DNA from 3 places in the Lonsdalea quercina genome. Region 3 is predicted to be linked to each of the others. Evidence: predicted binding sites of a transcription regulator. Region 3 holds the regulator's gene; each other region holds the start of a gene.
What was found. Region 3 encodes ArgR, which controls arginine synthesis, uptake and breakdown. Its sites were predicted from a motif close to ANTGAATAAAAATACANT; they were not measured.
Positions count from the first base shown of each region.

Region 1: a site for ArgR is predicted at 1,236-1,253, ahead of argF (ornithine carbamoyltransferase). Genes of this name have one in related genera too.
Region 2: a site for ArgR is predicted at 986-1,003, ahead of argC (N-acetyl-gamma-glutamyl-phosphate reductase). Genes of this name have one in related genera too.

Region 1 covers NZ_FNQS01000008.1:137,451-139,655, reverse strand. Annotated here, with positions in the region: gene BLU64_RS12375 (GNAT family N-acetyltransferase) at 119-622, shown strand; gene rraB (ribonuclease E inhibitor RraB) at 698-1,123, opposite strand; gene argF (ornithine carbamoyltransferase) at 1,285-2,205, shown strand, end outside.
Region 2 covers NZ_FNQS01000006.1:240,579-242,783, forward strand. Annotated here, with positions in the region: gene argE (acetylornithine deacetylase) at 1-939, opposite strand, end outside; gene argC (N-acetyl-gamma-glutamyl-phosphate reductase) at 1,146-2,150, shown strand; gene argB (acetylglutamate kinase) at 2,174-2,205, shown strand, end outside.
Region 3 covers NZ_FNQS01000007.1:232,274-234,478, reverse strand. Annotated here, with positions in the region: gene tsaD (tRNA (adenosine(37)-N6)-threonylcarbamoyltransferase complex transferase subunit TsaD) at 1-707, shown strand, start outside; gene argR (transcriptional regulator ArgR) at 714-1,184, opposite strand; gene mdh (malate dehydrogenase) at 1,618-2,205, shown strand, end outside.

The DNA.
Region 1 (2,205 bases), on a different contig from region 3:
CTGTGTACGGACGGCTGCGACGATTGCATTCGAGCCGAATAAAGTGTTATTACAGTCAGTGTATCCACTTTCCTCATTTGGCCACGACGGTAAACTGAAAAGCGAGCATTGAAGCACCATGACAATCGCAACTCCCGTTCAACTTTTGATTCGCCCCATCACTGCGGCCGACAACGCCGCGATGGCTGGCGTGATCCGCCGCGTGTCGGCTGAGTTCGGGTTGACGGCGGACAAAGGCTACACCATCGCCGATCCCGATCTGGACTCGCTGTTCCAACTGTACGACCGCCCGCAGTGTGCTTATTGGGTGGTGGAGTGCGGCGGCGAAGTGGTTGGCGGCGGCGGCGTGGCCCCGCTGTCAGGAGGAGATGCGGATATTTGCGAGCTACAAAAGATGTATTTTTTACCGGTGGCGCGTGGACGGGGGCTCGCCAGACAGCTTGCACAGCAAGCCCTGGAATTTGGCCGTCAGCACGGCTTTAGCCGCTGCTATCTGGAGACGACCGGCCACCTTACCAGCGCCATTCGGCTCTATGAAAAGTTGGGATTTCGCCAAATTCCCTATGCCTTAGGGAGCACCGGTCATGTGGACTGTGAAGTGAGAATGATGAAGCCGCTGTAAGAAATGGCTGACGGCGGTGACGCCGCCGGCAACATCGCGAGGCCCGGAGAAGAGGGCCTCGCAGAGATCGAAGAATTAGTGACGCTTGCCGTCATCATCCTCGTCGTAAAATTCACCTTCGCCTTCATCATCTTCGTCAGAGCCGTTCGGGTCTTCGAAGTAAGTGCCCCAGCCATCGTAATTGATCTCATGACGCTCGGCCAATGCCAGCAGCTGTTCGACCTGGCCGTCGATGATTTCGGCTTTGAGCGACACTTCGCTGATCACGTCGCAGCACATCAGCAGCAAGCCTTCTTCAACTTCCAGCTCTTCCGCATCCGTGACTTCGTAGCCCAGCTTGAAGGCGTCAACCGCCACCTTTTCCAGGTCTTCGAACTTCTCGGCGGAGAAGTGATGCTCGATAGTGTAGACCGCGTCAGGATCGCTGCCATCCTCCAGCAACTCTTCAATAATCAGCCGCGTTTCTTCACGCTGCTCTTCCAACAATTCACGGTTTACCATGACTCAGTCCTCATTAATCGGCGAGATATCGTCGCATTGTCCCACAGCCCCGCACCCGGCTCCACCACAAAGTTTGACCCTGGCACTTGAAATTGAATATTTACACATATAAAGTGAATTTTAATTCAATCACAAGGATTGTCCGCACGGAGATAAGCACAATGAACCCGTTCTACAAACGTCATTTTTTGAGACTCATGGATTTTACGCCAGCAGAAATCAGCAGCCTGTTATCCCTGTCAGCAAAACTGAAATCAGACAAAAAAAAGGGGGCAGAAACCCGTCACCTGCAAGGGAAAAACATCGCACTCATCTTCGAAAAAGATTCGACCCGCACTCGCTGCTCTTTCGAAGTTGCTGCGTACGATCAGGGTGCGCAGGTCACCTATCTGGCCCCAAGCGGCAGCCAGATTGGTCATAAGGAGTCCATGAAGGATACGGCGCGCGTGCTGGGACGGATGTACGACGGTATTCAGTACCGTGGCTATGGTCAGGCGCGAGTCGAAACGCTGGCGGAGCTGTCCGGCGTCCCCGTATGGAACGGGTTAACCGATGAATTTCATCCCACCCAGCTGCTGGCGGACCTGCTGACGATGCAGGAGCACACGCCTGGCCGCCCGCTGTCCGGGCTGAAGCTGGCCTACGTCGGCGATGCCCGTAACAATATGGGTAACACCATGCTGGAAGCGGCAGCGTTAACCGGACTGGATCTGCGTCTGATCGCCCCGAAAAGCTGCTGGCCGGAAACGGGTCTGGTCGCGGAATGTCAGGCCGCAGCAGAGAAAACCGGCGGCAGCATCACACTGACGGAAGACATTGCGATGGGCGTCAAAGACGTCGATTTCATCTATACCGACGTGTGGGTCTCCATGGGAGAACCCAAAGACGTGTGGGCGCAGCGCATCGATTTGCTAAAACCCTATCAGGTCAATATGGCCATGATCGCAGCATCGGGCAATCCGCAGGTTAAATTCCTGCACTGCCTGCCCGCCTTTCATGACGACCAAACGGCTATCGGCAAGCAGATGGCCGAACAGTACGGGTTGCACGGCGGCATGGAAGTCACCGATGAGGTATTCGAG
Region 2 (2,205 bases), on a different contig from region 3:
CAGAGGGCTATCGGCCTGACACTCATAGCCGGGAATGGGCGGATGCAGTTCGTTGATGGTCAAGCGTCCCGGCCAGCGGGAACTGACCGGCTCCAGCGCCTCGGTCACGAGGCCGTTGATATCGTTCAACGCCATGCCGGGCAGCGGGCGGATATCCATATGCAGTTCGCAGCAGCCGCAGATGCGGTTGGCCGCGTCGCCGCCGTGAATATGCCCGAAGTTCATTGTCGGGTAGGGGATGTGGAATGCGGGATTGTGATAGCGCTCTTGCAGGGTATTGCGCAATTTCATCAGGTGAGTGATGGACTCGTGCATCAATTCAATGGCGTTGACCCCGCGCGCCGGATCGCTGGAGTGACCAGACTGACCCTGAACGCGTATCGCTTTGGACATATGGCCTTTGTGCGCGCGCACCGGTTGCAGTGAGGTCGGCTCGCCGATGATGGCGCAATCCGGCCTGATGCGCGTGGATTCGGAGAAATATTTGGCGCCTGCCATCGTGGTCTCTTCATCGGCCGTCGCCAGAATATAAAGCGGTTTGGTTAGCGTGGCCGGATCGATGTCGCGCAGCGTATCCAGAATGAAAGCGAAGAACCCTTTCATGTCGGCGGTACCCAGACCGTAAAGCCGGTTGTCGTGTTCGGTCAGGGTAAAGGGATCGCGCGTCCAGCGCCCGTCGTCAAACGGTACGGTATCGGTATGTCCTGCCAGCAGTAGGCCGCCGCTGCCTTCTCCCCGGCGCGCCAGCATGTTGAATTTATGACGCGTGCCGGGTACCGGCTGGACTTCAACGTGAAAGCCCAGATCGGTAAACCAGCCTGCCAACAGGTTGATTAAGTTTTCATTACTTTGGTCCAGGTCGCTATCGGTGGCGCTAATGGATGGCGTAGCGATCAATGCCCGGTACAGCTCAATAAAAGGGGGTAAATTCATCTTCACTGTTGACAGCCTCTGGTTTGAATAGTATCAATATTCATGCATTTATTTTGAATAAAAATACAGTATTGCCAGGTGAAAGAAAATCACAAACTGCGGCGCGGACCGCGCTTATGCTTTTTTCTGGCATCGTGGGGGGAGCGGCTTATCCGCATCAGTCCCCGGCTCTCGTCTCACCGATCGCGATATAACAAAGGTACACGGATCTCATGTTGAATACGTTGATAGTAGGTGCAAGTGGTTATACCGGCGCGGAGCTGGCACTGTACCTGAACCGTCACCCTCAGATGAACATAACCGCTTTGGCGGTTTCAGCGCAAAGTGTAGATGCGGGAAAATCACTCTCCGAACTGCATCCCCAGCTTAAAGGCGTTATCGACTTACCTGTCCAACCGCTCACCGACGTTGCCGATGCGGCCAAAGGCGTCGACGTGGTGTTTTTAGCCACTGACCACAAGGTGAGCCACGATCTGGCGCCGCAATTTTTGGCGGCGGGCTGCACCGTGTTTGACTTGTCCGGCGCCTTCCGCGTGCAGGACGCCGATTTTTACAGCCGCTATTACGGCTTCGACCATCAGCACGCCGACTGGCTGGCGCAGGCCGTGTATGGGCTGGCCGAGTGGCAGGCTGATGAGATCAAACAGGCGCAGCTGATCGCCGTGCCGGGTTGCTACCCCACGGCCTCTCAGCTGGCGCTGAAGCCGCTGGTGGAAAGCGGTCTGCTGAATATCGACCAATGGCCCGTGATCGACGCCACCAGCGGCGTCAGCGGGGCCGGACGCAAGGCCACCATGACCAACAGCTTCTGCGAGGTCAGCCTGAAGCCCTACGGACTCTTCACCCATCGGCATCAGCCCGAAATCGTCGCTCATCTGGGGATTCCGGTGATTTTTACCCCGCACCTGGGTAATTTCCCGCGCGGCATTCTGGCAACGATTACCTGCCGTCTGCGTCCCGGCGTGACCGCACAGGATGTGGCTGAAGCCTACTACAACGCCTACCACGACAAGCCGCTGGTCCGGATCTACGCTAAAGGTGTTCCGGCGTTGAAATCCGTGGTCGGTCTGCCATTTTGCGATATCGGTTTCTCGGTGCAGGATGAACATTTGATCGTCGTATCCACCGAAGACAACCTGCTGAAAGGCGCGGCGGCGCAGGCGGTACAGTGCATGAATATTCGTTTTGGTTTCCCTGAAACCCAGTCCTTACTCTGATTATTTCTGAGGCGCAAAGACCCATGAATCCGTTAATTATCAAGCTAGGTGGCGT
Region 3 (2,205 bases):
ATGTGCCGGCCATCCCGGTACATCACATGGAAGGGCACCTGCTCGCTCCCATGCTGGAAGATAATCCACCCGCATTTCCTTTTGTCGCCTTATTGGTTTCGGGTGGCCACACTCAGTTAATCAGCGTAACGGGGATCGGCGAATATCGTTTGCTGGGTGAGTCAATCGACGATGCGGCTGGAGAAGCGTTTGATAAAACGGCCAAGCTGCTGGGGCTCGATTATCCCGGAGGTCCGCTGTTGTCAAAAATGGCTCAGTCCGGACAGGCGGAGCGCTTCACTTTTCCACGTCCGATGACCGACCGGCCTGGACTGGATTTCAGTTTTTCTGGGCTGAAAACTTTTGCTGCAAATACTATCCGCAAACAGGGTAAAGACGAGCAGACTAAGGCGGACATCGCGCGCGCATTTGAAGATGCGGTGGTGGATACGCTCGCGATCAAATGCCGACGAGCGCTCGATGACACCGGATTCAGACGGCTCGTCATCGCCGGCGGGGTCAGCGCTAACCGTACGTTGCGGGAAAGACTGGCTGAGGTCATGGTTAAACGCGGTGGCGAAGTGTTTTATGCCCGTCCTGAGTTCTGTACGGATAATGGTGCGATGATCGCCTACGCGGGCGCTATCCGTTTGCAGCAAGGTGGCGTGACGTCATTAGGCGTAACGGTGCGGCCGCGTTGGCCGCTGGCTGAATTGCCGTCTTTGTAAGACGGCTTATAGCTCTTGTTCGAACAAGTTAAGAATAGCCTCGTGGAGCTGCTCCACGCTGAACCCTTTGGCCGGTGTGGTGAATATGGTGTCATCTCCGGCGATCGTCCCCAGTATCCCTTCTGATTTTCCCAATGAATCCAATAACCTGGCGATGAGCTGAGCGGCACCCGGGCTTGTATGGATGACGACGACGGATTCATTGAGGTCCACATCCCGTACCAGATTTTTTAACGGACTTGATGTGGTCGGTACGCCAAGTTCAGCGGGGAGGCAGTACACCATTTCCATCTTGGCATTACGCGTACGAACTGCGCCGAATTTGGTGAGCATTCTCGATACTTTGGACTGGTTAATATTTTCAAATCCCTCGTCCTGCAGGGCTTGCACGATCTCGCTCTGAGAACTGAATTTTTCTTCTTTTAATAGCGCATTGAACGCTTTCACCAAATCTTCTTGCTTTGTTGAATGACGCATTTGGCTGCAGTCCATCATTGTTAGTCATAACGATATTATGCTGTGGAATGAATTTTTATGCAATCTGGGCGCCTAGTCAATCGATGTGGCGGGCTTTGTTGAGGAAATAGTTGCTAGTCGAAAATAAAACTGGAGAATGTGCGCCTGCTCACACAAAGGTAACTGGAATGTTATGCAATTGCTTAGGGTTGTTGTTTGTTTGCCGTGATTAATCTGTATCTACCTGGGTAATGAGTGGAAGCAGCGCCTGTTACTTTAGTTACCTTAGTTACATTTTTATAACCTGTGTGCGTTTTAATTTATTATGAGCCACGCTGCGCCCTTGATGCGCTGATTGGTTGCCTGATTCTACTTTTTATTATGAGCACGGACGTTTGTAACGAAACAAATCCACGGCATATTTAACTAATGATAATAAAATAAGGAGTTTAAGATGAAAGTTGCTGTTCTTGGAGCCGCCGGCGGTATCGGTCAGTCTCTGGCACTTCTTCTCAAAACCCAGCTTCCTTCAGGCTCAGAGTTATCGCTTTATGATATTGCGTCCGTAACGCCAGGTGTTGCTGTAGATTTGAGCCACATACCCACAGCGGTAAACATCAAAGGTTTCTGCGGTGAGGATGCGACTCCCGCATTGGATGGGGCTGACGTCGTTCTGGTCTGCGCCGGTGTTGCTCGCAAGCCGGGCATGGATCGTTCCGACCTGTTTAACGTCAATGCCGGCATTGTCCGCAATCTGGTTGAACAAGTCGCTCGAGTTTGCCCAAACGCCTGTCTTGGGATTATCACGAATCCGGTAAACACCATCGTGGCTATTGCCGCAGAAGTGTTAAAAAAGGCAGGGGTATATAATCGAAACAAACTCTTCGGTGTGACAACGCTGGATATCATTCGGTCCAATGTTTTTGTCGCGGAGCTTAAAGGCAAGAACCCCCAGGACATCGAAGTGCCCGTGATTGGGGGTCACTCCGGCGTGACCATTTTGCCGCTGTTATCGCAGATCCCTGGAGTCAGCTTTACCGAA